2 regions of the Paenibacillus sp. FSL R10-2788 genome follow, and region 2 is predicted to be linked to the other one. Evidence: riboswitches for the same ligand, from Rfam matches in the RefSeq annotation. Region 2 holds a riboswitch; the other holds the start of a gene.
The links. A riboswitch is a leader RNA that binds a small molecule or an ion and turns the genes downstream of it on or off. The one in region 2 is predicted to bind cyclic di-GMP.

Region 1: it holds a riboswitch for cyclic di-GMP, as region 2 does, so the genes downstream of both, NSQ50_RS30150 (NPCBM/NEW2 domain-containing protein) here and NSQ50_RS10195 (DUF6612 family protein) in region 2, are expected to answer to the same signal.

The regions. Positions count from the first base shown of each region.
Region 1 covers NZ_JBBOQA010000001.1:6,780,346-6,795,974, reverse strand. The annotation lists gene NSQ50_RS30165 (Crp/Fnr family transcriptional regulator) at 1-431, shown strand, start outside; gene NSQ50_RS30160 (EAL domain-containing protein) at 487-1,470, shown strand; gene NSQ50_RS30155 (hypothetical protein) at 1,581-2,153, shown strand; cyclic di-GMP riboswitch class I at 2,311-2,397, shown strand; gene NSQ50_RS30150 (NPCBM/NEW2 domain-containing protein) at 2,656-8,469, shown strand; gene NSQ50_RS30145 (response regulator) at 8,714-9,349, shown strand; gene NSQ50_RS30140 (AAA family ATPase) at 9,434-14,515, shown strand; gene NSQ50_RS30135 (response regulator) at 14,512-15,165, shown strand; gene NSQ50_RS30130 (DUF2752 domain-containing protein) at 15,178-15,588, opposite strand; gene NSQ50_RS30125 (DUF4234 domain-containing protein) at 15,569-15,629, opposite strand, start outside.
Region 2 covers NZ_JBBOQA010000001.1:2,346,448-2,362,076, forward strand. The annotation lists gene NSQ50_RS10180 (Cof-type HAD-IIB family hydrolase) at 189-989, shown strand; gene NSQ50_RS10185 (DUF4179 domain-containing protein) at 1,115-2,728, opposite strand; gene NSQ50_RS10190 (RNA polymerase sigma factor) at 2,712-3,230, opposite strand; cyclic di-GMP riboswitch class I at 3,434-3,525, shown strand; gene NSQ50_RS10195 (DUF6612 family protein) at 3,643-4,491, shown strand; gene NSQ50_RS10200 (NADH-dependent flavin oxidoreductase) at 4,604-5,767, shown strand; gene NSQ50_RS10205 (CapA family protein) at 5,845-6,861, opposite strand; gene NSQ50_RS10210 (FprA family A-type flavoprotein) at 7,132-8,370, shown strand; gene NSQ50_RS10215 (NAD(P)/FAD-dependent oxidoreductase) at 8,387-9,601, shown strand; gene rd (rubredoxin) at 9,630-9,812, shown strand; gene NSQ50_RS10225 (Crp/Fnr family transcriptional regulator) at 9,860-10,570, shown strand; gene NSQ50_RS10230 (extracellular solute-binding protein) at 10,786-12,147, shown strand; gene NSQ50_RS10235 (SGNH/GDSL hydrolase family protein) at 12,370-13,434, shown strand; gene NSQ50_RS10240 (hypothetical protein) at 13,451-13,585, shown strand; gene NSQ50_RS10245 (extracellular solute-binding protein) at 13,655-15,004, shown strand; gene NSQ50_RS10250 (alpha/beta hydrolase fold domain-containing protein) at 15,079-15,629, shown strand, end outside.

The DNA.
Region 1 (15,629 bases), 4.4 Mb from region 2:
ATCCCTCCAATATAAGAGTGCTGTCTGCGGTGGCTATGAATGATACTGTATTATTTGAGATTAAACATGAGCTTTTTAAGCAGATGCTTGCCGATTACCCGTTGATTAAGGAGCAATTGATGCTGCTGCAAATGGACCGTTTATTTTTATCGAATCGGTTATTACATGAAATGAAATTTCATGATGCGAGAGCGCGTGCGATATTTACGCTGAGAAGACTATACCAAAGATTTGGAGTAGAGGAGCAAGGCAAACAGAGGATTGATCTTCGATTGACCCATCAGCAGTTCGCGGATATGATCGGAACGTTAAGGGAGACGGCTACCCTTGTGCTTAAAGATCTGCAAGAGCAAAAGATTATTGAGATTCAACATCAGCAGATCACCGTGTTAGACGCGACATATTTACTGGAGTATACGGATTTCGATTGAGAAGAGCCGTTCCGGGATCTTTTTCAGAGAATCGATTATTAAAGGGGTTATGAATATGGCTTGTAATCATTGTGTAGTAAGAGAGCTGAATTTTCAAATCAAGCCTCATGGTGAGCTTAATCTTAGGGTTTTACCTAAGGTTATTCATCACTTGAGTAGAAGTAATACGATACATAAGGTAGAAGAAAATGTGATTACGATTAAGGAAGCTGAAGCGCGAGATCTTCTAGATTTCTGTAACGATCATATGGAGTCCGGGAAAATTGAATTTCGTATAGATGACCAAGCATGGAGACCTCTATCCGAGATGTCTACTGTAATGGATATGAAGTGGATTGATGAGGTTATCACTAAGGGTCTTGTTACTTGTTACTTCCAACCGATTGTGAACGTAAGGGAAGAGATTTTTGCATACGAGCTTTTATCGAGATTTAAAAAAGAAGATGGATCCCTTATCTATCCTAATGAGATCTTTGCGGCAGCACGGAATCGTGGGCGTTTATATGCTTTAGACCGGTTATGTAGAATGACTGCCGTAAAATATGCTGCGCCCTTAAATAAAAAAACGTTTATTAATTTTATCCCTACATCAATTTACGCTCCAGAGTTCTGCTTAAGATCAACGGTTGAATTGGCTAATCAATTAGGTGTCGATCCCTCTCTTTTTGTCTTTGAAGTTGTTGAAACGGAGAAAGTGGATGATCTCGCTCATTTGAAAGCTATTTTGACATATTACAAGGACCGGGGATTTGAATACGCTTTAGATGATGTTGGGGAAGGCTTCAGCACAATCGAGATGTTATTGGAGCTTAAACCTCATTACATGAAGTTAGATATGAAATATGTTCAAGGCGTGTCCAGTGATCCGAACAAACAGAAAATAGCTAAACAATTTTTAGAAAAGGCTTTAGAAATCCAATCTGTTCCTTTAGCAGAAGGTGTGGAGTTTAGAGAGGACTTTGAATGGCTTAAGCAGAGTGGTTATCAGTTGTTTCAGGGATATTTATTTGGAAAGCCTGATCCTATTCCCAAACAGTAATCCTAATGAGTATATATCGGTCCAGAGGATGAGATGAATTTCAGGTCAGAGTCTGAGTACAGCCAACCCCCGGGGTTGTATAATTTAGGTAATTTGAAAAGGGGGACGGGATGGATATGAAATGGCATCAATTTGTAACGCGCTGGGCGGATTCTAGGGGCTTTGATGGACGAGAAATTGATTATCAATGGCCTTCTCCCTCATTTCCGGTCATCAGTATTCGTAGTAATTTAGGGCGATACTCAGGTCAAAAGTATGGTCATGGAAGTAAACCCCGTGTAAAGACAGCTGTTGGTTTAATCGCTATTGGAGATGTAGCTGTCGGATTGATTTCCATAGGTGCGATAAGCGTGGGCGTACTTTCCTTAGGAGCAATATCACTGGGAATGTGGTTAGCGATTGGAGCAATAGCACTTAGCTGGCTTGGCTTCGCAGTGGGAGCGATTGCGATTGCAGGAGTGGCTGTAGGAGCGATCGCAATCGCGGAAAAAGCGTTGGGGGCCATCGCCATAGGGGATACGGCGTTTGGTGCGATAGCGATAGGCAGGATCGCTGGGGGTGCCATAGCTATCGGACAATGGGCATATGGTGTAATCGCAGTTGGCGAACATGGTTTCGGATTAATTCCCATCACGGGCGATGTGTGGAATTGGTTCCGGCGTTTGTTCGGATCGGGGAGTTAATTAGACCTCCAGTCCTAAAGGATCCCATTCTCTTCCGGGATAGTCGATAAATAATATCTATCACATGAGAAAAACTAATTGCAATTACCTATACTCATTTCATACCAATTAATCATGCGATCAGATCTAGGCTTATGTTACTCTTTGAATGTATTCGAAACTTCATAGGCAAACCTATGGAAATGTAGGGACGCAAAGCTATAGGGACTAAGGTTATCATAACTATTGTCAGCCAGCTGCCAAAGAGTGTGTAACGCTTTTTGTTAAAATATAAGAAAGTATAAGTTATACACCTATACTTAATATCTTATATTTCTCGCTTAAACGCTTACCGTCCTTATAAGGACGCCGAAGGCGTTTATGCTTGTTAAGGTTTAATAAAAATTAAGTCTTAATTTTTAGGCGACTTTATACGCAATCAAGCTACTCTTTTGGGGTAGTTTTTTTTGTGCCCATTTTTGGGCACTGGAGAGATTCATATGACATCTGGGGGTAAGAAGAGATGAAGAAAATGATTGCGATCGCTACATCGGCGGCCATGTTGGCCAGTTTTTCGAGTGAGGCAGGTTATGCTTTAGCAAGTGAGGCAAGCAAGGTAAATGTAACAAAAACAGTGGCGCAAAGTAAGGTTAACTTATTAAGCAACGCCTCGGTTATTCCGTTTGAGCTGTACGGCAAGGATGCTCTAAATGCCTATAATGAGGTTTTTAGAATGAATCCAGCAAATATTAAATCCATCACAAATAACGGTGGCAACTACTCAGGCTCGCCTATAGCTAAGGCTATGGATGGGGATATGAGCACGCATTGGGAGACTGGCAAACCGAATAGTTCAACGTTTACGAATGAGGTTGTGTTTGTTTTCAATGAGTCCACTGAATTAAATAGAATGGTATACGCGGCTAGGCAATCCGGTGCGAAAGGTAAAGGTTTTGCTCAAGAATTTGATATCTACGGCTCCACTACCGATGCGGGTGATTTTACGCTCGTGTCTTCTGGAGAATATACAGGCTCAACCGGTGATGTAGTGGAGATTCAGTTCGCACCTACGGCTTTTAAGAGACTTAAATTTGTCTTCAAAAAAGCGAACCAAGATTGGGCGAGTGCGGCTGAGTTTTCTTTTTATAAAGAGGATAGTGTCTCTGCTAAAATGAAAAAATTATTTACAGATGATACCTTGAGCCAAGTTAGTGCTGCCTTTAATACGACAGAGAAATTAACAGCTTTAGAGAATGAAGTGCAGGCACATCCACTGTATGCGCAGTTTAAAGAAGAGATAGAGAATGCAAAGATCCTTTTGAAGAACCATCAGGTAGAGGCAACGGCAGCCAAGGTTTCGAAGCTAAAAGGGTATGGAACAGCCTATGAAAATGCCTATAGCCAAGCTTATAGAATGCCGAATGCAAACGTATCAAAAGTAACGGTGAACGGTGGAAGCTACCCAGGTACGAAGCCTGAATATATGCTGGATGACCAGCCCACTACGCATTGGGAAACGAACAAAAACAATGATGCAAGCTTCACGAATGAAGTCGTGTTTGAACTAGCGCAAGCGGAAGTGCTGGACAGAGTGGCTTTTTTGGCTAGAGATAACCGCAAAGGATTCCCAGAGGCTTTTGAAATCTATGCATCAGAGACGAGTAAAGGAGAGACCTTCCAACTTGTATCTAGCGGAACCGCGATTAGTACCAATGACTTTCTGGAATTTAAATTCGAACCGACGAAGTTTAAAAGATTAAAATTTAAGTTCACAAAAGCTAATATCAACAGACCTTTTGCGGCTGAATTTAGATTTTATACAGAAGATAAAGTAAGCGAAGCTGTAAATGGTATTTTCACAGATGGAACGATGAGTGCGGTTGTGCCTGCTTATAATAGCGTCGAAGCAATCAACGAATTAGAAGAAGCGGCAAAAGTACATCCGCTCTATCCAATCCTGAAAGATTCTTTGGATTTAGCTAAGAGGCTAGTGAATGGTGAAGTTGAAACCGAAGGCACCATCATTGAGGCGGAACAACGTGGAGATATGAAAAAGCATGCGCAGGAAAACCTGAGAATTGGTTTTGGTACGAACAACCAGCCTACAGGTCTCGTTGCAATGCCTGGAGATACGATCAACGTTTATGTGGATGCAGCTTCTAACGATAAGCTACCTTCTTTAGTCTTTTCTCAACAAGAGGCCGCTTGGAATGTTTGGGCTAGAGGTGTGCAATTGCGTCCAGGTAAGAACATTATAACCGTTCCTGAATTTGCTATGAATAGTTATTATGCACATGAAGTGACTAAGGGCGGCACCGTTTATATCGTAAATCCCTATACAGCAGAGGAACAAGGGAAAGCGCCATTGATCCGCTTCGAAGGTTTAGAAAAGATTCCTTTTATGACCAAGACCACGGATCCAGAACAATTCAAAACCTTCTTAATCACATACAAACAAAGACTAGACGAAGATAAAGCGGCTCATCCAAATGTTCAAGATCGTAAACTCATAGATGTGGTAGAACTGGCCAGCGATCATGTTATTTTCACAGGAACGGCGACGGAGGCGTACAACAAATATATTACGCAAGGAAATAACCCGCTGGACACCGTAACTGGGTATGACACCTGGATGAAGAGTATTTTTGCCTTCTATGGCCTGGATGGCAGTAGCGAGATTCATGATGCCAAGCTAATTCGTGAGAATATTCGCTTGATGCAGCCTTATGGTGCGATGTATGCAGCGGGAGATCATACAGGGATCCAACTTGGAACAGTAGGAACCATGTTAGGTGATTTTAACAAAGCTTATCCGGGCTGGGGACTGAATCACGAAATCGGGCATCGCTTGGCTATGGGTGAACGGGAATATGGCGAAGTAACTAATAATATGGTGTCTATGTTTATGTCTGTCGCGGCGAATTCGATAGATAATCGTATACCGTATGAATCAGATATCTATAAATATGTCCTCGAAGAAAACAAAGTGGTTATGAATCAGCAGGGCTTATTTGCACAACTCGGAGCCTATTGGCAGCTGGAGCTGGCACATCCGGGATACTGGACAGAGCTGACCAAGCTATATCGGGAGCGGAAGGTCATCCTTACCAACGGTGACAATTCTAAGCAGCAGTATTTGGTGGAGTTCTCCTCCGAAGTACTGGGATTAGATTTAAGCAGCTATTTTGCCAGACATGGCTTCACTGTGAATCCTGAGACAAAAGCGAAAGTAGCCAAGTATCCGGCACCGCAAAAGTTATGGTATTTAAATAACTCGGTGATTAATTATGAGGGAACTGGAATAGCGGATAAAAATCTGGCCATTAAGGTTAATATCACACCTAACACCACGGCTAGAACGAACACGTTAAGTTTCAGTATAGATAAAGAGCTTAAGCAAGACTTTTTAGGATATGAAGTGTATAGAAATGATGTGTTAGTTGGTTTTACAGGAACTGAGCAATTTGTGGATCAGAATGTAGATGCGAGTATCAACTATACGTACAAGATCGTCGGTTATGATAAAAAGCTGAACCCACTGAAGCCCGTACAGGTTAAAGCCTTTAAGCCAGCCTTGTCTGTTGAAGATCAGCTCACTTTAAAGCTTAATCAAACCTTTGATCCGATGAGCTATGTAAAAGCGGCTAACTATCTAGGAAACGATATTACTGCAGATGTCTCTCTGAAAGCCAATAACGTTGATGTAACGCAAAAAGGCAACTACGAAATTGTATATGAAGTGAAAAGCGAAGGGGTTACGGAAACGAAAACCACACAGGTTACGGTAACGAGCGACTACGCCTATATTTCCGATCTCAATGCCAAGTCAGTCGTTGTAGGCTGGGGTGAATTAAAGAAAGATAAAGCCGTTTCCGGGGGAATCATAACCCTTGTTCGCCAAGGGTTGGCTGCGACGTACGCGAAAGGGATTGGTGTTCATGCCAACTCTGAGGTAGTTTACGATATTGAAGGTAAGGGTTACGACTTCTTTGAAAGCTACATTGGGATTGATCAAGCCATGAAAGGGAAACCTTCCTCGGCTACTTTTGCAGTGTATGTGGATGGAGAACAGAAATTTGAGAGTGATGTTTTCCGGGCAGGAACAGAACATCAATTTGTGAAAATCCCTGTGACTGGCGCAAGAGAGGTGAAGCTGGTTACAACAGATGCTAAGGATGGCAATGCTTCAGACCATACGGTATGGGCCGATGCGAAGTTCTCGAATAATTCAAGCAAACCTATCATTACAGTGCCGGAAGAGACAACCTTCGTTAAGCTGAACAGCGAATTTGATGTGTTGAGCGATGTTACGGCTTTTGATACGGAAGATGGTAACTTAATTGGAGCCGTTGATGTAAACCCAAATGGGTTCACATCAAGCAAAACAGGGACTTACAACGTCGAGTTTTCAGTCACAGACTCAGATGGGAACTCCGCTGTGCAGGCCAGAAAGATTGTTGTATACAGCGCTAGTAAATACCTGAGTGATATAGATTGGCAATCAGCAAAAACGGATTATAATGTGGTTCGAAAAGATAAGGCTAGCTCTAACAATCCGATTAAGCTGCTGGTAAATGGTGAGGTCAAAGAGTTCGCTAAGGGCTTAGGAACCCATGCCAGCTCTGAAATCGTGTATAATCTGGCGGGTGCAAACTATGAATATTTTGAAACGTATGTAGGGGTTGATAGAAATATCCCTGAGCAGAGCAACTCCAGTGTAATTTTCAAAATCTTTGCCGATGGGGCAGAGGTTTATAACAGCGGACTGATGAAATTTGTTACAGAAGCCAAGCTTGCGCGGATACCTGTTAAGGGTGTAAGTGAATTGAAACTGGTGTTAGATAATGCAGGTAACGGAAATGCTTCAGATCATGGTGATTTTGCTGATGCTAAGTTTATGATCTTGAACAACACACCAGAGTTTACCATACCTAAATCTGTCTCAACCAAAGTGGGCCAAGCAATTGATATCAATGAAAGCTATTCGGCAATGGATTCGGAAGACGGTGACTTGACGGCTCAAGTGAAGGTCACAGGCCTAGAGCAGGTTAATTTCAACCGGGCTGGAAAGTATCCAATCACTTACACAGTAACAGATAGTGATGGAAATACGACCACGAAGATTAGAACGATAGCCGTAGTAGACATGACGGACTTTACGTACCTGACGGATTACGACTGGAATTCTACTCAGAACAGCTATACTGCACCTTTGAAGGATAAATCTATTAGTGTCAATACGCTGAGATTAACAGATGAGAACAATCAGGTAGTGTCCTATGAAAGAGGAATTGGAGCGCACTCTAACTCGACGATTGTATACGATCTAAGCGACAAAAACGTGGACTATTTCACTTCCTATGTAGGTGTAGATAGACAAATGTACGGTTCTGTTGGTTCGGTGAGCTTTGAGGTGTTTGTCGATGGAGAGAAGAAATTCGATAGTGGGGTCATGGGTTCGAGAGATCCGCAGAAATTCATCGAATTGGATATTAATGAAGCAAAAGAACTGAAATTAGTCGTCACAGACGGGGGAAATGGCAACGGATCTGACCATGCTACATGGGGTGGAGCCAAACTACATTTCGCGAATGGAGATCACTTATTCACTAGAGATCTTGAACAGGCGATTGCAGCGGCTAAAGCAATTTCTCTAGAAGGCTTCACACCTGAGAGCATCGCGGCATTTACGTCCAGCCTCTCGATAGCAGAGACAGTGTTGGTTAACTCTTCTGTTACGCAAAGTGAAGTAGACGAAGCTGTAGCAGCGTTGCAACAAGCAACCGAAGGTTTGGTCCAAATAGATCTTACGCAAGTGATTACTGTGGCGGACCCGTATTTAAGTGCTTCGATCAAGACTACATTGGGCGTAACTGGAGAACTAACGCTAGGGGATATGTATAGCCTTACAACGTTAACCAGCGAAACCAGAAGAGTCAGATCCTTGGAAGGTTTGCAGTACGCAAAGAGCCTAGAGACACTTGATATTACTGGAAATGAAATTACAGATTTCTCCCCATTACAAGGGTTAACTAAACTAACGAGCTTATTGGCCGACCCACAAGTGGTAGAGGTAGGAGAATTTAAGGGACCTGTGGTTGAAGTAGCTAATCTGGTGAAAGGGCTCGATGGCAGCAAAGTGATCCCTAATTCCGCTGGGGTAAGAAACACTAGAACATCTAAAGAAATTGTGTTTGATATGAAGGAATGGGCTGCTAATCCGGATGTGTTCACTATTGACCTATCGAACGAGGAGAAAGGAACTTACATGCTGGGGTTAACTTACCAAGTCGCAGGTAATCTCGTGCAAATCATTTCTTTTATTGATAATAATTAAATTCCCAAGAAAGCAGGCGGATTGTGGTCTCTATAACCATGGTTCGCCAGTTTTTAAATGAGGGGTTTTTATGTAAAAATATCCATTTTGTCATATGACAAAAGAAATGACAACGCTCACTATAAGCGGTGTAGTCTTTTAACTATACTTAATCAGAAATGCGTCAAATTTAAATGAATACTCTAATTGAAGCTTTTTATACAAAGAAGTAAATAATGTATGCGGTTTAGAGAGAGGTGTTTCTGTGAAAATCATCATTGTAGATGATCATCCTTTAGTTAGAAGAGGGCTGGCATCTGTCATTGCAATGCAATCGGATATGCAATTTGCAGGTGAAGCTACGACTGGCCCGGAAGCACTTGATGTGATTGAAGAGACAAAGCCAGACATTGTCCTCATTGATCTTAAGCTTGCTGATAAATCAGGACTGGATGTCATTAAGATAGCACGTACCCGCGGCATGGTTAGTAAATTCATACTGTTGACTTCCTCTGCGAGCAGAGAGGATTTTTTGAGGGCTGAAGAAGTACTGGTAGACGGATATGTACTGAAAGAGGCACTGCCGGAGGAATTACTCTTTGCTATCCAGTTGGTGTACAAAGGGAGAAAATATTACGATCCTGGCCTAATGGAAGAAAAGATGCGAATGAGCGCCAGCAGTCCAACAGATGAATTGACACCAAAAGAGAAGGAAGTCCTGATTCAGCTTGGACAAGGTGCTTGCAATAGAGTGATTGCCACACGTCTTTTTATCAGTGAATTTACGGTGAAGAAGCATGTCAGTCAGATTTTAGCGAAGCTGCAGGTTACTGACCGGACACAGGCGGCACTGTGCGCCAACGCGATAGGATTAACGAAATATGAAATGTCTTACGAGTAGAACGGCAAGATCAGATGTTATAATGGCTTTAACTACTTTGCAAGATTGAGTATTCTGTCTAATTGTAATTAGGGAGTGCTGTTGATGTTTGAATTGCCAGGATACCAAACCTTAGATCTGATAGATAATACCGCGGATATCAGATTATACAGACTCCTACGTCAAGAGGACGGCCTAAGGGTTATCGCTAAGACAACAATAGGAGAATACCCGGGAGCTGCCATGGTCGATGCTTTTCGTCATGAGTATGACATGCTTAAGCGACTTTGCGGACGTGGTGCAATAGAGGCGTACAGTTTGGAAATTATGGCGGACCGACCAGTCCTTCTCTTAAAAGATATAGAGGGGAGTACTCTTGGGCAGATCCTGCGTATGCCTGTTAATTCACTGGGTCTTCCAGCGCTGCTTCGGATCGCTACAGCTATTGCTGATTGTCTTATGCAAATTCATCGTGAAAAAATAACACTAAATGAACTAACCCCCGCTCATCTAATCGTCAATCCCATTACTTTTGAAGTGAAATTTATTGATATAAGAATGTGCTCTACCGAAAACATCACGAGTCCTTTGTCACCGTTAAGCGGTCGGCCCGATGTTCTGCTTCCTTATATAGCTCCAGAACAAACGGGACGAACCGGAGTCAAACCGGATTACCGTTCTGACTTTTATTCGCTTGGGATCATCCTGTATGAATGTCTCTCAGGCAGCCGCCCCTTTGAGCTGCATGATGTTGTTGATATTGTATATCGTCATCTTGCAGATACACCTGAGCCTCTGCACCGCAAGTTCCCCACTATCCCTCTATCGGTCTCTGATATTGTTGGTAAATGCATGGAGAAGATGCCTGAAGCGAGATACGCCAGCGCATTAGGCATTAAATCGGATCTTGAGGAATGTCTATCCCGTCTAGAAGAATCCGGGCATATTGAGCCTTTTCCACTAGGAAGCTGGGATATCCCAGAGCGATGGATGGTATCAGGACGCTTCTATGGAAGACATCTTGAGCAACAAAGCTTAAGGGAAGCGCTGCAACGAGCATCACAAGGTGCCGTAGAGACGGTCTGGATTAGCGGGGAGAGTGGTATCGGCAAAACAACCTTTCTAAAGGAGACCCTTAGAAATACAGTCTCTTTGGATGGTTTCTTCGCCAGAGGCAAATTCGAATCCCGACATACCTCACTCCCTTATGGCATCTGGCATCAAGTCATAGAAGAGTTGGTTAGTCAGCTGCTGATGGAAACAAAGCTGCAAGTGGAGGTTTGGAAGCTGCGTATTCTACAAGCAGTGGACAACTACGGTCAGTTGCTGATCGATTTTGTTCCTAAGCTTGAACTCTTGATTGGCCCACAACCCTCCGTGCCTTCACTGCCACCGCTGGAAGCTCAGCATCGCTTTCAATTAATCATGAGCCGATTTATTCAACTCTTTCCTCATGAGGATCATCCATTGATCTTGGTATTGGATAATTTGCAATGGGCTGATGATACGTCGCTGCAATATCTCACTTCGCTTATAGAGGATACGGCAACGACTCATCTGCTAATCGTGCTTTCCTATCGCAATCGGGAGATTACAAGGCTGCACCCACTCAGTAGGCTGGAAAAGCATCTGATTGACCGCAACGTAGCGATGAGCAGAATTTCTTTACAAGCGCTTGAACTCACCGATTTAAAACAACTGCTACTTGATGTTATGCGTTACGAGGCAGCTGACTTGGACGAGCTGGCGCGTGTGCTGCTTCATAAGACAGATGGAAACCCGTTATTTATTAAGCAATTCCTTCAAGATTTGATAGATGATCAGCGAGTGGAATTTGATGAGAATATTCGAAGCTGGAAATGGGATCTCCAGCGTATTACTGAATTAAATGTTCCCGATAACGTAGCTTCATACCTTTCAAGTAAATTGAAACAATTTCCTGAACAGACGGTATATGCACTTAGCAGAGCCGCATTCATAGGCAGCCTATTTGATTTACGTACACTTGCTGATATTACGGAGACCCCGATAGAGGCATTGAGCGAAGCGTTGGCGGTTGCTGTACATGGGCGCTTGTTGCAGCCCGTTAACGGGGAGGAATATCCGCATTATAAGTTTCAGCATAACCGCATTCATCAGGCAGCATATGCCTTTATTTCCGAAGAGGAGCGTTCCGAGCTGCATTGGAAGATTGGTCTGTTATTGCTAGGCCGCAGCCCGCTAAGTGAAGGAACGACCCTATTTGAAGCTGTCCAGCATTTGAATCAGGCACTTACATGGTTAGACCGCCCTGAACAGAGGCTTCAACTGGTAGAGCTGAACTTACAGGCAGGGGTAAAAGCGAAGCAAACAACCGCACATGAGACAGCCTTGCAATATATGCTTCAGGCAACGTCATTATTAGCGGAGCAGAGCTGGGAGGCGCAATATGGGCTAACCTTCCGGGTATTTCGTGAGAGGGCGGAGCTCGAATATTTATGTTCCCATTTTGATACGGCTAATGAATTATTCCATCTGTTAATTGATAAAGCTACGACAAATATGGATAAGGCTTACGTCTACGCAATGAAGGTGCAGTTGGAAGCAAGTAATGATAACCACGAAGAGGTGATCTCCTTAGGCCAGCATACCTTATCGTTACTGAAAGTGAAGCATCAATTTGATCCTGGTTATGTTCAATTGACGCTTCAATGGTTACGATTGCGGCGTAGACTCAAGAAGGTCTCACTCGAATCGCTTACTCTTTTACCTCCAATGACTGATGAAGCACGTAGAATCGCAATGTCTACTTTAGATCATTCGAGCAATGCTTGTTTCTACGTCAATCGAGAAGGGTGGCTTGCTTCTTCCTTCACCATGATTGAATTAACGCTTGATTATGGGATGACTCCGGAGGCTTCCATTGGATTCATAGGTTATGCAATGTTTCAATACTATTACTTCCGTAATGATGAAGAGACATTTAAATGGGCCATGCTGGCGTTCAGCTTATCCGAACCCTATCCGAAACAGCATATGACAACCTTAGCCGCGTTCGCCATGTGCTACGATAGCTGGCGGCATTATGATCCTGCTATGCTCCATACATTTACCGAGAAGGCTGGTAAAGTGGGACTGGAATCAGGTGACTTATGGAAGGGCAACCAGAATGTGCTGATCAACTGTGCCTCCCTTTTGCAATTTGGTCATCCTCTCGGCGATATCTATGAGCGATTAATTACTCATTCCGGAGATTTGCTGCGCCATAACAACAGTCTTCATTGTAAGCAGGCTATTGTAGCGGCGGCCATTCTTGTTCGACTGACAGGTTATCGCTCTATAGATGATCCCTTTCCTATCGCGGAGATTAGCGAGCCTGATTTTGCACAGTCGGTTCATGGGGACACCTTTGATTTTATACAAGAAATGGTCTGGATCTATCAGTATTTGACGGGCTATGTATTTGGAGAATACCGAGAAGCCAGTGAGGCATTAGCCAAATCAGCGGCCATTATAAAATCACGCGAAGATGGCTTAGACAGTCCCATGCAGATCATGTATGAATGTTTAGTCTGGGCTCAGTTGTATGAGGAATATAACGCTGAAGAGCAACGTACATATCGGGCAAAAATGCGTAAATGCTTGAAGAAAATGAAAAATCTTGCCAGGCGTTGTCCGGGGAATTATCAGCATAAATATCTGTTGATGAAGGCTGAGTTAACTCGTCTATCGCGAGATCCCCGCCAAGCTGAAGCGTTGTATGAGCAATCCATTGAGACCGCCCGGGTCCACGGTCATATTCACGATTTAGCGATGGCGGCGGAATGTTATGGCAAATATGGGCTTCGTCATGGCAAAATGCATCTGGCAAGAATCTATATGACTGAGGCCTATGAGGCTTATCTGCAATGGGGCGCAAAGGCTAAAGCGGCTGACCTGGAGCAGCAGCATCGCCATTTGCTGCATATTAAACGAGAGCCCGGGCTCGATCGTGTGGATTCCCTTTCTGTGGTAATGTCTGCCCAAGCATTATCGGGCGAGATGGAGATGAGCCGATTATTGGCCACGCTGATGCGAATCATGCTCCACAATGCTGGGGCAGAATATGGGGCTGTTATTTTTGATCATGACGGCAAATGGATGGTGGAAGCTTATGGGACCTCAGAAGCCCAGCATATCGAATCTGTTCCACTTGGGGAAGAATCGGGGTTGGTCCCGGCAGCGATTATAGCTTACGCGGCAAGAACACAAGAACAGGTTGTATTACATGATGCGCTCAGTGAAGGGATATTTACACGTAATACTTACGTTAGGAATAATAGACTGAAATCCGTTCTATGTCTCCCCATCATGAATCAGAATAAATTGGTTTGCCTGCTCTATTTGGAGAATAATCTATCGCCGGGTGTATTTACTCCAAGCAGACTCGATGTGCTCAAGCTGCTTGGTTCACAATGCGCAATCTCAATCGCTAATGCCAAGCTATATTCGGGAATCCAATATCTCAAAAAAAATCTGGAGGATCAAGTGGTAGAAAGAACTCGCAGCCTGGAGCGTTCGATGCGGGAAACATCTGCGGCTTTGGCCGAAGCTACTGTTTTTGAGGAACGCAATCGTATTGCCCAAGAGATTCATGATATTGTCGGGCATACCCTTACATCGACGATTCTGCAGATTGAAGCTGGCAAGCGGCTGCTTCAGAAGAAGGAGATAGACAGCGGCTTTCAGCGTCTGGCAGAAGCCCAGGATCTTGTGCGGCATAGCTTGAATGAAATCCGCGGCTCTGTCCATATGCTGAAAGAGGACAGGTATTCTGACCTAACCGTGATGCTGAGGCAGTTGATTAAAGATACAGAACGCAATGCAGGCGTTGTTGTTCATGCAGTTATTTATGATCTGCCGGAAGCCATGTCAACAGCCTATAAAAAGGCAATCTATCATGCTTTGCAGGAGGGCTTAACTAATGGGATCAGACATGGAAAGAGTGCCGAGTTCCATTTTAGTCTGGAGTCTGTTGGAGCGAACTTGCAGTTTAGACTCAAGGATTGTGGGCTAGGGATGAGTCCAATCGTGATGGGATTTGGACTTAGGACGATGAAGGAACGGGTTGAGCAACTGGGAGGCAGCTTATCCATCGATTCAGAAATGGATGAAGGCTGTTTACTGGAGATTGATCTGCCCATGCGAAGGGTTGTGGATAGAAATTGAGCAAAATAAAAATTGTAATTGCCGATGATCAATTGTTGACGCGGGAAGGACTTCGCACCATTTTGGATCTGGAAGATGATATGGAAGTGGTCGGTGCTGCCAAGAATGGAGAAGAAGCTTGCGAGATGGTTGAAGCACTCCAGCCTGATCTGGTGCTGCTCGATATTCAAATGCCAGTTATGGATGGCCTTAGCGCCTTGAAGCGAATAAAGCAGGTTCGGCCGAACATCTTCATTCTGATTCTGACTACTTTTATAGAGACTGATTATATTGTAGAGGGAATGGCCTACGGAGCAAGCGGCTATATGCTGAAGGACATGGATGCAGATAAAATGATCGCTTCGATTCATGATACGTTATCCGGGCAATTTATTCTGCCAGCTCCGGTAGCAGCCAAACTGGCGTCGAGGATGAACAGGTTAACAGAGGACTATGAACATTGGCAGAGATCGGGTCTGGATCGCATCAGTCTGACAGAACGGGAAGAGGAGCTGGCACAGCTCATTATCCGGGGACTGAACAATCGTGAAATCGCCGATACATTACATATTGCGGAAGGTACGGCGCGTAATTATATTAGCAATCTTTACAGCAAATTAGAAGTGGTTGATCGGGCCCAAGCGATTGTGCGACTGCAAGCTATTTTGTAATAGTTGTTGCTGTTAACGAATTACTGTCGGGGCCAAATATTCAAACAGCGGGAGATTCCTCAGTATTCCAAATGTAACGGTCAGAATCAACATTATAGCCATAATTGCCTGGCTAAGAGGCCGGATTTGCTTCTTATTAGTAATCCAATACAACATATACAGAGGTGCTAAAATAAACAGCAACGGGTTAAATCTAAACGCTTGAATAACGTCGAACTTCAGCAAGGAAAGAATAACTCTTGTCACTCCACATCCGGGACAATACAATCCAGTCCATTCATGAAATGGACAAGGGATACTAATCTTGGTTAAGGGTATCCATGCTTTGAGATAAACTACGCCGACGAGACTTAAGGACACACCCCAAAATAGTTTAGGATGTGTCCTTTTATAAGTCGTAAACTTATACCAGTTTATTAACATCGGATTGTACCAAGGCATACGTGACAATACCCAGACCAAAG
Region 2 (15,629 bases):
TGGAACTGTAAGAGCGATAGCGACCGCCTTTGTTTCCGGATTTCAACCACTATTAAACGGTATAAATCAAGAAATCTGGAAACAACAGCGGCTGGAAGCCCAAATATTCACCGCAGTTGCGACTGAAACTTAACTCAAATAGCCAGGTTCAATATATATAGAAAAAGAAAGACAAGGATGGTGGGAGTATGAGATACAAACTGATTGCACTAGATGTGGATGGTACACTGTTGAATGATGATCACCACTTGAGCACTGAGAATAAAGAAGCCATTGCTGAGGTTACGCGTCTTGGCGGGCAAATCGTGTTATGTACCGGCCGCAGTCCGCAGAACTCGATTCCTTTTATGGAGGAAATGGGGTTGTCTGGTTATGTGCTGGGTCATAACGGAGCTGCAACGGTTCGTGTGAAAGATCGGGAAGTGCTGCATCAATACGGTATGGATGCTCGTGGTCTTGACCCTTATATTGATTATTGTAGAAAGCATGATATTCATTATGATGTGAATACGGCTTTTGATATGTATGTAGATAATGTAGAAAACCTGACCAAAGAAGCCAATTATATGTATGAACACTTCCGTATCGTGCCGGCTACACTGCCAGCATGGGAAGATTTCCGTGAACCGGTTGTTAAGTTTACTGTATTTACACAACCAGAAATCCTTGACGAAGCTGAACGTGAATGGCGTACTTGGACCCATGAGTACAATATTTTGCGCAGTGGTGAATTTTTCGTTGATTTGATGCATCCGGAAGCCTCCAAGGGCAACGCCTTAAAGAATCTGGCTGTGAAGCTGGGAATTCCGCAAGAGGAAGTTCTTTCGATCGGTAATTATTTTAATGATATTTCTATGCTTACATACGCGGGTATGGGCGTTGCGATGGATAATTCTCCGGTTGAGGTCAAAGCGGCAGCGAATGCTGTAACGGGGTCTAACAACGAGCATGGTGTGCGAGATGCGCTGGTTAAATATTGTTTATCTTAATAATGGAAAGCATAAAGCGGACTTGAGTCCGTTCTATGCTTTTTTTGTTGTGAAGGAAATAAAAGAGATACATAAACAGAATTGATTCTATTAAAAATAATCCGCCCCTAGATTAACTTCCTGTATTAAAGTTTAATTTCCTCGTTCCGGCTAGGATCGCTATATTTATAGATACCAGGGTTCAGTTCGATTTTTTCGTCGAAAGGGATATCTTTGTAGCTATCAATATTAGTTCCTGTAGATATCATGCCCTTAGGTGTAATTTCAGGCACAACTTCTTTGCCATTAATCCGTAACGTAGTTTGGTTAACGCTTTTGAAGCCAGAAGATTTGGATGTTGATTCCACAATCAAATTTCCCCCCTCAGTATAGTAAGTGAATTCAATTTTTAACCCATCGACATCAAGTGAAGTGAACTGCTTTTCTTCTTTAGGTTTGTTTATAGTGATCCAATTCTTAGTAGTATCACGTTTCTCAATGACAGCATCCTTTAATATAAGTTTCATTGGAACATCGGACCAGTCGTTATACCATTCCGGAGATTCGAATTGAAATAAATGCTGGTAGCTTTCGGAATGATCTCCCTTCAAATTCCAACCCCCAGTGATTGTTTGATCACCTATAACCAACTGAGCGGTATTATAGTGGACAATTCCTTTTTTAAGCGAATCATTTTCATCTATTAGAATTTGGATATCCAAAGGGGTAACCACTAGCTGATCTAAGGTCATACCGGTCTTTTCTTGAAATTCAGGACTGTTATACAGTTTCTTAGTGTAAATCGCCTCACTTGCTTTTTTTCCATCTGCGTTAAAATCGAACTTCCACGTACCTGAAAATCGTTTCGCTTCTTCAATGTAACTAAAATGAAGACTAGCTTCCTTCCAATCTGATTCAGTTATATTAAAGACCTGTTCAATAAATAAATCCGATCCTTCGTTAGGCATGATGGTTGGAATTGCTTCATTCTCTTGACCACCAGTACTAACTACCAAATGTGGGTTACCCCGTCCTAAGTCAGATGGTGATGCAGCGACTTTGTAACGGATAATGGTTTGATTGGAAACATGTCGAACGGATTCGATTTGAATGCTTGGATATTGCTTAACTCCAGTATTGATAGTATCCCCTGCTTGATGATTAGATTGTAAGGGAATATTCCGATCACTGTAAAAAATGAGATTCCGTGCTTCAAACCTGTAGTCCTTTTTATCATCCTTTAATGTATCAGGTGTCTCATATACTCCAATGAGTTTCTGGCTTTCAGGATCGTATTCTAAATAACCGTATACCTTTGCCTTGGCACCGGATTCACTAGTCATGATGTTTTCCTCTGTAGCAAATCCAGTATATTTGGATAGATCAGATTTAGTATCAAGTGATAACAGCATTTTCATTTTTTCTCCATCAGTTACAACACCGTTCAAATTCATTGTTACTCCTGAAATGGAAGTTTGAAGATTATACTGTTGACCGATGCCGTTATTTAATGCATTGCTCACACTTCGACCACCAATTTTATCCCAATTAATCGTCATACTAGCGAATACAGGAATGGTTACAAGTAAGAGGCAAGAGAAGACAATACTGATAGGAATAAGCTTTTTATTAGACCTAGGAGTATTCTGGGAGGCATGCAGATTTCTTTGACGTGTATAAGCTTCTTGTTCTATGGCAGTCCACATCAAATCATAATCCGGTCGGGGAATATGTTTATCTTTTTCAATATAGAGACTCATTACTATTCAGCTCCTTTAGTTGGGTTCCACCCATTCTATTTAGTATTTTAAGTCCCTTGTTCAGTCTGGATTTTACAGTTCCTTCGGGTATGCTCATAACTTTAGAAATCTCGGGTACAGTCAATTCGTTTATAAAACGAAGGACTACTACCATTCTGATTTTGTCAGGAAGCTGACTGTATAACCCTTGTAATTCTTTTTTAGTTTCCTGTCGATCCAAACGTTTTTCTACAGGGTTTGATTCCTCAGACCTGGATAGTAAATAATTACGTACTTCTTTCATCCACCCCGTCTTACGCCTTTTGATCACACTGCTGCACTCATTCGAAGCAATTCGTAAAATCCAAGCTTTCAAGTTTCTTACCTTCGACTTATCCGCTAAGATAACTTTTACAAATACCTCTTGGGAAATATCCTCCGCATCTGCCTGATTTTTCATTAAGTAGTAACAAAAATAATATACTTGTTCTTTATAGAGCTCGAAAATTTCCCGGTCACTCATTTTGCTGCACCCCCTGTCTCTGCTGTTCTCATTAATAAGACTTATAAGCGTATGTAATCGTTCATTTTTCATTTTGATTGTAGTATTTCTTCTGAGTATCATAGCGAATTCGAATGGAAGATAAGTCGTTTACAGGTAATTATAACCATGATAAAATTAGCGGTGGGACATGCGTCCCTAATCTATTAAAACTAATTGAATGTCCGCGTTAAAGGTAAAATCATCGAAAGATGATGACACAAAGCCATGGGTCTAAAGCCTTTCGACAGAAGGAAATGATCGCCAGGCCGCCATAGGGATGTCTTATGAAGCATAAAGGATAGCTCTAAGAATATGTAGTCTATTTTGAGCTCTTTTATTATTTCGACCTATACGGCGTTACATTATCGCAAGGGGCCGAAAGGGGAAGTACATGAACAGTTTTTTCAAAACAATAGGTACTAGTTTGGCAGTAGGTGCTTTATTGCTGTCCGGAACGATCGGATGGATGTCTAATCCAGGAGTAGTGTCTGCAGCTACCTCAACAGTAGTAACCGCGGATCAGATGATCAGCAAAGTAACGGCAGCCTCCAAAGCAATAAAGAATTTCCATCTGGATGTGACCAAAAAACAGGATATTCAAAGCGGCGGGGTGCGTATCAGCAACACCAACACTCTGAAGCTGGATATCAACCGTCTGCCGAATTTTGCCGCAGCAGGCACTGTCGCTAGTAGTCTTTTAGAAACATCGTACAGTCTATATGCCAATGACAAGGAGTTTTACTATCTTGTAGACGGAAGTGAACTGATCGATGAATCTGAAGATGAAGGTTACGACGATGACGGGGAGCCGATCGATCCTGATGCACAGTATTGGCTTGGACTGGAGAAAACGGAATGGGATGCCTTTTACTCTAAAGGCCAATACGATCCTGTTTCCATGCTTGATTCGGTCAAAAGTTATAAAAAATCCATGAAAGTCAGCACGGCTGGCGCACAAACGGTCTTACAATTCACGGTAACCGATCCGACAGCAGCTAAGGGGATAATCAAACTCTATGACCAGGAGAACCTCTGGGATGGTGAGACAGTTCAACCCAAAAGCGTAACGTGGAAATTATTCGTCAATACTAAGACCTGGCAAACGGAAAAGCTGACAGTCGATCTGAGTTATGTGCTGGTAAGTGATGGAGCAAAAGATACATACACCACGAAAATTGAAGCTAAATACTCCAAGAATAATAAAGGTACAGCCATTGTAAAACCGGCCGAACTAGAATAATAAGGACGATTCATATCGAGCAAAAAGCGCTGTTCCGCTGAACAGTGCTTTTTGCTGTATTCAACAGTAGTTGTTTATTAGTTGACAAGAATAAATCATTGCTGTAATTTATATGTATGCGCATGTATATAATATTTTGTTTAAATATAATTTAATGAAAGTTGGGAAAAAGATGATAGCACTAGACACAACATTAACTTTTCGCAGAGGACTGACATTAAAAAACCGAGTGGTTATGGCTCCAATGACCACGCGAATGAGCTTTTATGACGGTGTAGTAACACAAGATGAATTGAAATACTATTCACTAAGAACGGGCGAAGTAGGTGCGGTCATCACTGCGGCAGCAAATGTACAAGAGGGTGGAAAAGGATGGGAAGGTGAACTTAGTGTTTCCTCCGATCAATTTATTCCTAGCCTTAGCCGATTAGCATCTACTATTAAACGAAATGGAACAAAAGCTATTTTACAACTATTCCATGCAGGAAGAATGACAGATTCAAAAATACTACGTGGCGTACAACCAGTTTCCTCCAGCGCCATTGCTGCCGAACGTCCGAATGCAGAAATTCCAAGAGCATTAACAGAAGATGAAATTTTCGGTGTAATTGAGGATTTTAAAAAAGCGACTCAACGTGCTATTCAAGCTGGATTTGACGGGGTAGAAATTCATGGAGCAAACACATATTTAGTCCAACAGTTCTTCTCTCCACACTCCAACCGTCGTGATGATCAATGGGGCGGAAGCTTAGAGAAAAGATTTAATTTCATTAACCAATTAGTGGATGCAGTTATTGCTGTCGTTGACAATTCAAAGGTTAAGGATTTTATTGTCGGCTATCGTTTTTCTCCAGAAGAATATGAAGAGCCTGGAATTAAAATCACCGATACCTTTTATCTTATTGATAAATTAGCTGATAAAAAGCTAGATTATCTGCATATTTCATTAGGGGATTTTAAGAAAGTATCTGCATCAGAAGATTTTAAAGAAAAATCAATCCTGCAATATGTACATGAGAAAATCAATGGCCGTGTACCTTTAATTGGGGTCGGAGATATCCGTACCAAACAGGACGCAGAGGACACGTTGACAAATGCTGAATTAGTAGCAGTAGGACGTTCTCTTATCATTGATCCTCATTGGACAAGTAAAGTGCTGGAGGGTAAAGAAGATATCATCAGAAGAGTACTTGCTGATCAAGATAGAGAAGAACTCGTAGTAGAGAATGGTATTCTAGAATTCCTTAAATTAATGATGCCTGATCGTTTACGCTAAACCCAAACACAGTTTTGAGCGCTATATCTATAACGTTCCGCGGTAATTCCGCGGAACGTTATTTTTCTGTAACGACTCTATTCCCTCTTTAAGATTGTTGTCGTATGTTTCAACATTCGATTCATGAGATTTCGCCGTTCTGTTTTTATGTCGGTGTCGCTTCTCTTTAATGCGTCGCGGATGGGGATGATCTCTGTAATTTTCCTGCCGCTTTTTATTCTTCGATCTACACAAGTCGGAATGTAACCTACGTTAGTTATACTCGTGTGTCCTTTTTCATCCTTCTTTATTTTAAGCGTAAGAATGATACCGCTTTGTGTATAAGGAATATTCATTAGTTTAGTCGAAACAAAATTCCCCAATGAGTAAATAACGAATTGTTTTTTTCCACGAAGCGCTAACGGTTGTAGAACATGTGGGTGAGACCCCAGTATGATGTCGGCGCCATTTTTAAAGAAGAGATTGACCAGCTCTTTTTGCCTCTTGTTTGGAGTGTAACGGTATTCGCTTCCGAAATGCAGATAAAGCAAGACTAGATCGACTTTCTTTTTTAAATCTCGAATCTCCCGAATGATTTTGGGCGTAGATATCCGGTTAACCAGCCATGGCTTACTCACTGGTACAGGAATTCGGTTGGTTCCTGCTGTGTAGGAGAGGATGCCGATCGTAATTCCTTTGACGTTTTTAATAAGAGTTCTCTTGGATTCTTCTAATGATTTAGCTGTTCCCGTGTGGTCGATTCCATTACGGTCTAGAACTCGTAACGTCCGAACCAGACCCGGGGCACCATAATCCATGCAATGATTGTTGGCCGTTACTAATACGTCGAATCCGGCTTGCTTAAGTGCAGGGGCCAGTTCGTCTGGACATTTGAATATCGGACCGCCTGAACGTGGGCTTTTCCGGCATTCGGGGCCACTTCCAGCAAAGGTAGTTTCGAGATTGCCAATTGTCAAATCAGCCTGTTTTAGATAAGGAGCTACTTTTGCAAACAGGGGGCTGAACGAATAGGTTCCGTCAGGCTGTTTAGCATCCGAAATAATATAACGTTTGACCATTAGATCTCCCACAGCAGCTATTTGTATTTCAGTCATGGATATCCACCTTTTTATTATTTTCATTAGGATATGGCATAAAGTTGTTAGGGGTTATTCTTTCTTTAAGGCGAAGTGCAAACATTTGTATGGCTTTTTATTTAAAATGTGACTCAACGCATAATCACTTTATTTAGATCGTCTAAATTTAAGGTATTCATTTTTTTTCAAACTTTTATAATTTGATTCAAATCCTCTTTTTTGTTTGGCAACCATAATAAAATAAGGTTGTTGATAAACATTATCAATCAAACATTGGAGGTTATAGAAATGAGTACACAATTCAAAAAAATCGCCGAGGATACTTACTGGATAGGCAAAATCGATAACCGCCAGGTTCCATTTCACCGCCTGATTCTGGCAAAAGGAACTACCTATAATTCTTATTTATTAAAAACAGGTAAGCCAACTGTCATTGATACCGTAGATATGGAATTCGGACGTGAATATGCCGAGTGCCTGGGTGAAATGATTGATCTTCTAGATATTCATTACATTGTAATTAATCATACAGAGCCTGATCACTCTGGTGGACTGGCCGCTCTCGCTGCCAAGGCTGCAAATGCCACGATCGTATGCACCGAGATTGCTGTTCCCGAATTGCAGGAAATGTACAAGCTTCATAGCCGGAACTTCCTGGTGGTTAAAGACGGAGATAAGCTGGATATTGGCGGGAAAACGCTGCTGTTTAAAGAAACACCGTATCTCCATACCGCAGAAACGATGATCACCTATTGTATCGAAGATCAAATCTTATTTCCTTGTGATATTTTCAGCACGCATGTTGCGGTGGAGAATCTATTCAGCGATGAAGCCGGGTTTGATATTACGGAAGATTTCGAGGGCTATTACGCAGCAATTATTCATCCTCACAGAAGATATGTAAGAACCCTGTTAGAGGCTGTTAAGGATCTTGAGATCCGGATGATCGCTCCTTCCCATGGATTTGTGATCCGGAAGGACATACGTAAATATATCGGGATGTACGCCACATTGAGCCGTGAAACAACGCAAGGAAAAAAGGCAACCATCGTATATACCACCATCAAAAACAGTACCAAGAAGATGGCCAAAATCATACAGGATTGCTTGCAGGAAAATAATATAGAGACAGAGGTCTGGGATGCAGATAAAAGTAGTGCCACTGATATTCTGAACAGCATAACGTCAGCGGACGCGGTCTTTATTGGCAGCTCCACTAAATACGCGGACATGATTGGGAACCTGGAGAACATTCTGAAAGAATTGCACAATATGAATCTGGAAGGTAAACTTGCTGCAGCCTTTGGCTCCTACGGCTGGAGTGGTGAAGCCATTGAAGTCATTCAGGATTATCTGAATGGAACAAACATGACGGTGCAAAGCACATCTGAGGTTATTAAAACCACGGGGATGACACATGTAGAGTTCCCTGTACGAATCAGATTTTCCCCGAAAGAGCCTGAGAAAGTTCAAAAAATTAAAAATGCGGCTGAATTTGTTTCGGATTTGCTGCTGAGTTCATTTTAGGGAGGAGGAACATAGGATGACAAAACATTACGTTATTGTTGGCGGAGGAGTAGCCGCCGTCCATGCCGCCAAAGCCATCCGTGATCAAGACGCAGAATCGGAAATTTCGATCCTCGGGGAGGAAAGTCTACTGCCCTATAACCGGATTAAGCTGACCAAAGGGCTGTTTACCGACCTGCACAGTGAGAAGGTGCTGATTAAAAAGGAAAAATGGTACCGCGATAACCGTATCTCCGTAAAAACCTCGACCCGAATCCGTTCTGTCCACCCGGACCGGCAAATAGTTGTGACAGAAGATGGGCAGAGTGTTTCTTATCATAAGCTTTTATTGTGTATGGGAGCGAAGAATCGTGCACTCTCCCTTGAGGGCTTCGCCCTGAACAATGTTCATACCCTCCGGGATATGAACGACGCGGACAGATTGAAAGAAAACCTGCAGGATGGCAGCCATGTAGCCGTAATCGGTGGGGGAGTGCAGGGAATCGAAACCGCTTGGGCGCTGCATGAAGCTGGATATCAGGTAACGGTGATCGAAGCTTTTCACCGGTTGATGGGCAGACAGCTTGATGAGAAATCCTCACAGCTTCTTAAAGAGAACCTTGAACAAGCAGGTGTGAAGGTTATTCTTCGAGCTGATGTAGCGTCTATAACAGGAACTGAGTATGTTACCGGAATTACGCTGCACGACCAATCTCATTTTTCCTGTGACCATGTAGTCTACTCTATTGGTATTGTACCGAATACGAAACTGGTAAGTGGCTCGAATATTCAAGTCCGGCAGGGCATTATCGTAAATGAACAAATGCAAACAAATGATCCGCATGTGTATGCAGCCGGAGATGTGGCTGAAATTAACGGGCATGTGGAAGGACTGTGGGGCGGAGCGATTGAGCAGGGCAGGATTGCCGGCAGTAATATGGTCGCCAATCTGACGGCGTATCGTAGAGCTGTTCCGGTTACCTTGTTTACCGCCTTTGGTATCTCTTTATTTTCGATAGGCAACGTGGATGAACAGTGTTGCGATACGGCGGTAAGCGGAGATGACAATGGGGCGTATACGCGTATCTATGTGAAAGATAACACAATGATCGGTGCGATATCCTGGCAAGGTGCAGCTGCTTCTCTGGGGTATAAAACTGCTGTAGAGTATGGCATCTCCCTTGAGGGGATCGATGTTAACGGGAGTAGCATCGAGGAGATTATGGCTGCAGTACAAACCAGGTTGAACTAAACTATTAACTTTTTAGGAGATGATAAAGATGAAAAAATACATTTGTCTACCCTGTGGTTATATCTATGATCCGGCATTAGGCGATCCCGATGAGGATGTTGTTGCAGGCACTGCATTTGAAGACTTGCCTGAAGATTGGCTCTGTCCGGTATGCGGTGAAGATACCAGTCATTTTGCGCCGGTTGAAGATAAAAAAACTTCTGTATCCTAAAGGAAAGTAGGAGTTGTACAAAAAAATGAACAACAGGGGGGACAGTTATGAAGGAGTATTCTTGCCAATACGCTGCTGAACCTTGTACCCGCAAGGTGCCTATTTTTGCTGCGTTAAGCGATGACGATCTCTCCCGGATCAGCGCTATGATCAAGCATCGTAAGTTTACTAAAGGTCAACCTTTAATTCTGGAAGGGGCGCCGTCAGATACGCTGTACATTATTCAGCGAGGGCATGTTAAATTATCCAAAACAACTCCTGAGGGCAAGGAACAAATTTTGCACATCTTGACGAATGGAGACTTTTTCGGGGAACTGAGCATTTTTAACAGCGATGAGCTGAGTAACTTCAGTGCTTATGCTCTGAAAGACACTAACATTTGCATGCTGACCCGAACGGATATGGAGCAGCTGATGAGGGATAATCCGGATATTTCGCTCAGACTACTGAAGAGTGTGACCAAAAGACTAGCCCATACGGAAAATCTGGCGCAAAGCCTGGCGACCAAAGATCCCGAAATACGAATTGCTTATATGATCATGGAACTCAGCGACAAATATGGTAAGCAGCGTGGCACTCATATTCATATTGACCTTCCGTTGTCTCGTGAAGAGCTGGCCAGTTATGTTGGGGTCACCCGCGAAACTATTAGCAGAAAATTCTCAAGGTTTGAAGATTCAGGTCTTATTGAGCTAATCGGAAACAAGCAAATGCTCATTATAGATCCAGCCGGTTTGGAGAGTTATATGGGGTATTAAGAGGATTACGGTGTATTGACCGCTCTGTATGACACCGTGGGTGCAGAACATACGCTATATGGGGCCAGACTCCGATACTTGTCGTTCCCAAAGGATTTCAGTATGATGAATACTATATAAACTTGTCCCTATGGGCTCGATTAATCGGAAGATGGCGAGGAAACCCAATGCAGAAAAGGAATAGCAGAAAATTTTTCAGGATTAGGCTAGAGGAAATGATTCAAACCTTGCGACATGAAATTCATTCGGGAAGTATAGCGATCGGCAGTTATCTTCCTTCAGAAAGCGACTTAGAGGTGCGCTTCGGACTTAGTAACGCTTCTGTGCGCAACGGGCTCAAGGTGCTGGTGGATGAAGGCTTAATTGAGAAAATTCCGCGTGTTGGCAATCGGGTAATTCCCCCCGTAGAGGAAGGCAGAACGACGATCAAGTTCGGATATGTGAACACCATCCCCAAGCTTGTAGAGATGCAAGAGCTACTGAATGAGTTCGGCAAACGCTATCCGCATATCGACGTTCAGCCGCTCGAGTTGTCTTCAGGAAACTACTCGACATCTTTGAAGGAATATTTGCAGTCGGAAATCATGGATGTCGTACTGATGAATAATAACAATTATCAGGATTTTTTGGAGCAAGGCTGTACGGAGCTGCTGGAGCCGATGGAGGAACAGCCGGACACGTATCGTTTTCTTTCCGACCCGTTCAGGTATGGTGACCGTAATCGCGTTCGCCCCTTCATTTATTCTCCAGTCGTGCTTTGTTATAATAAACAGCACTTTAAGGAAGCCGGCGTATCACCACCAGACAGTAGCTGGACCTGGGACGATTTGTTCGCTAATGGTCGAAAGGTAGCTGAAGGTCATGACTGGTATGGTTTTTATTTTTATTTGCCTTCTCGTAACCGGTGGCCGTTGTTCCTGCTTCAGAGCGGTACGACGTTTGCGGCAGAACAGGATGACGAAGGCAAATTCCGGTTCAGTGGCTCAAAGCTACTCGACAGTTTAGGAACCATTCGTAAGCTGATAGGCATGAAGGATGTATTTCCAGCCGTATTGTCCGAGAGCGATGCGGATGCGGAAGCCTTGTTCTTGCAAGGCAAAGTGTCCATGATTATGACGACCTATTACTTCTTGAATCAATTGCGTCAATCCGATTTGGCATTCGATATTGCTCCATTGCCGCGGCTGCAAAATGCTGATACGCTGCTGATTATAAATGGACTGGCGGTTAACAGCAAATCACAGAATAAGGATGCATCCATGCTGCTCGTTGATTTTCTCACCTCACATGAGGCACAACTGATCATTAGGCGCAAGACGCTGAATATTGCAGCCAACCGTTTGGTGATGGATTGGGAAGGTGAGGAAGTGGGTTATCGTCCGGCCCGTTTTCAGCTTTATCGTGAGATCTTCCCTACCTATCGTCTGGTTACAGAGCTGGGTTTGAGCAACCTCCAGTTGAAAGAGATTCAACGTGATATCATGATGTTTGTTTCAGGTCTACTGGACAACGACGAGTTATGCCGCAGGCTTGAGGAAATATTGAATGCGGTAAATCAGGAGACTCAGCACTCTTGAGGACTGAAAGTTTATGTGAAAATCCCGGCACAGGTTCAATTCTGAATCTGTGCTTTTTGTTATGTTGAAGTATTTGTTTGTTGCACAAGAGTTGACTCATATATGACTCATAATAAACATAAAAACTTGTTGACTATGCTTTTGTTGTTATTATATGATGCAATAGAAGTCAGATATGAGTTAACGCGAACTCGATTTTATTAAGGTGGTGTAGCTGCAAAGATGGAAAAGGAAGGCGTTTATTTTCACAATGTTTCGGAGCTGGTTCATAAACCCTATCAATCTGGATTGCATCTCCAGCGTTTTCCGCAGCATGTGCGCAATGGCTTGTCAGAGAAAGGAAGAACCAAAGCTATACAATCGAACGGCTGTGAATTGCGGTTTGTCACCGAATCCAAGCATGTTAGGGTCACTGTCGGATCGAATGATAATAACGGCCGCGTTGTGGTATGCAGAGGGGATTTTTTTCATTCTCAGCATTTTCTGCAGGCGGGTACGGTAACCACTCTGCACTTGGAGGAGCCGGAACGTTTTACAGAGGTATCAAGTAAGCGGCTGAATCAGTCTGGATTTTCCTCTAACGTATGGCGTTTGCATTTTGATCGTTTCGGAGCTGTTTACTACGATGTGGATGCTTTTGGTTGTGAAGTACGTGCGCCTAGACCGGATGAGGTACCGAAGCTTACGATGCTCGCCTATGGATCTTCCATCAGCCAGAGCGCGGGATCCACGCATCATTTCAATGGTTACTTACAGCAGACAGCGCGCAGACTTGGTGTGGATGTGCTAAATCTTGCGCTTAGCGGATCTTGTTATTGCGAGGACGTAGTTGCCGATCATCTGGCTGAACGTGAGGATTGGGATTTTCTGTTTCTGGAACTTGGTGTCAATATGCGTGCTGTAGTGTCTCCCGAGGAATTCAAGCGTAGAGTGTCTTACATGCTGGACCGGGTTATCGAAAATCATCCTGACAAACCTGTGTTTGTTACTACGATTTATCCGAATCGTGCAACGTATTTTCTTGATGCAGGCCATCTTCTTCATGTCCAAGAGGGGATTTTTAACGAAGTGCTGCTTCGTTACTGTGAGAGCAATAAACATCCACAACTACATCTGCTGGATGGCGCATCAGTCATGCGCGATCTTACCTCGCTGACCTCCGATCTGATTCATCCTTCCGATTATGGACACACGCTAATGAGCGAGCATTTAGCAAAACTGTTGCGGCCCATGATCGAGCCCCTCCGAACTTCTAGTCATTCTAGTGCCGTGTCCCAAATTTTGTAATAGGGAGTTGATGGAAATGAAGCGTTGGATGCTTACCATGGTGGGAGTTTCATTATTAGCCGCCTCTATGAATGGATGTTCCTCTTCTAATAAGGGGGGAGAAGAGCAAGCGGGGGAGAGTCCAGAAAAAACCACTGCTATCTCCATATAGTTCCGGAGCGGAAACATTTCGTATGCAGACAATCATCCGAATATCAATGATGACAAATGGGTCAAAAAGCTGGAGGAACTTACAAATACAGATCTTAACATCCGTTTGATGCAGCAGAAAAATTTTGATTCCCAAATGATCCAAATGTTCGCGATCAACGACATTCCGGATGTCGTGCAAGCAAGCTCTGGGCTGACGAACCCTCAGTTGGCAGGTTCCGTGGAGGCTGGAGTATTCATGCCACTTAATGAATTGCTTGAGCAGTATGGGCAAGATCTTCTCAAGAAAGTTCCGAAGGAGGCATGGGACAAGGAGACCGATGCGAAAGGTAATATCTACGCGATTCCGGAATGGCTGTCCAATCCGTCACGCCGGGCAACTTGGATTCGTGCGGATCTTTTGGAACAAACAGGGCTGCCAGAGCCTAAAACAGTCGATGACTTCCTGAATGTCATGCGTGCTTTTAAGAAGATGGGTGTGGAGAATCCTTATATGGGCCGGGAGGACTTTGTATATTCGGATATGTTCTTCGGATCTTACGATACCTTTGCCAATTTCTTTATGAAACAAGGGGATCAAATTGTCCCGAAATTTATGAATATCGAAAATATGCAAAAGACGATCCAAACGTACAAGACAATGTTCGACGAAGGACTGATAAACAAAGAGTTCGTCACAATTAATCCCACGAAATTCAAGAACGATATTCTTGCAGGCAAGGCGGGTATCTGGAACATGAATGCCAACCTGTTGATCCAATGGGATCAGCAGCTAAGAGAACAGGTGCCTACTGGTAAAATGAAGCTGATCGCCTCGCCCACAGGACCTGACGGTAAGGGGGGACTTCGTCTTGTCGGTACGGTGCCGCGAGCGTATTTAATTAACAAGGATGCGAAAGATCCTGCCGGGATCATCAAGTTTTTCAACTGGATGGTTAGTGACGAAGCGGAAAAGTTTTTTACCTTCGGAATTGAAGGGGAAAACTACACTGTAGAGAACGGAAATATTAACTATAACAGACCGAAAACAGCCGATGAAGCTGATGAGGAAACGTTCCGTCAAATCCTGCTGTGGTTCGTACAGGATACTACCTACAATAAAGGCGCGCTTAGTCTCACACCCGAAGGAAAAGATTTGATGAAGCTCTACGACACAGTACTTGCGAATGAGGGACGCGACGGGATTCAATTTGAACCGCAAGTAAAAGGCTATCAGAAAAACCCGGACATCACTCCAGGTGGAGATAAATTGCCGCCTGTTATATTGACGCATGTGATCAATATGGTATACGGCAAAAAGCCGATCTCAGACTATCCGAAGGTGGTGGAGGAATGGCTGCAGAAAGGGGGAAGTGACGTCGTCAAGGAAGCAACAGAACGTTATAACAATAACGACGGTGTAATTTTGTCCCGACATTAATAAGCTGCATCTCAAAAGAGGTTTGAACTCCATAATGCTTGTGATTACCTATACCATGTCAGGGAGGAATTCATTTGAGAAACGGACTATATAGGAAAGCTTTTCGAGTGGGCATTAGAGTACTGTTGGCGTTGGCTTTGTTATATTCGCCTTTGGAAATGCAAGCGCTTACCAAAGTTTATGCAGACGGAATAAACGATGACTATGTTACGCTCTACGAGGAAAACTTCGATGACCCTGACAATTTTGGATCGACCGGTGGCGTTACCATTCCGGGGCCTTGGCTGCAGGAAGGTGAAGGAAACAGCATGGCGAAAACTTCGGTTTCGTCCACGGCCCCGTCCGTACCGAATCTGGTGAAAATCGATGGCAAGGATGCATTGGCGCTGCCAGTGAATTCGACGGGGTACCGCAATCTTCAATTGAGTTATTATACACGGGCATCCTCCTACATCGGAGGAAGCGTCATCGTAGAATGGTCAGGTGACGGAGGGATAAATTGGACAACGTTGGAGGAATTTAAGCTGCCCCCAGGGACGCTGGAACAAAAGAACAGTGAGCCGAACCAACTCAAAGTCCAAAACTTGGGCAGCGGAGCTGACAACAACCCGAACGTCAAGATCCG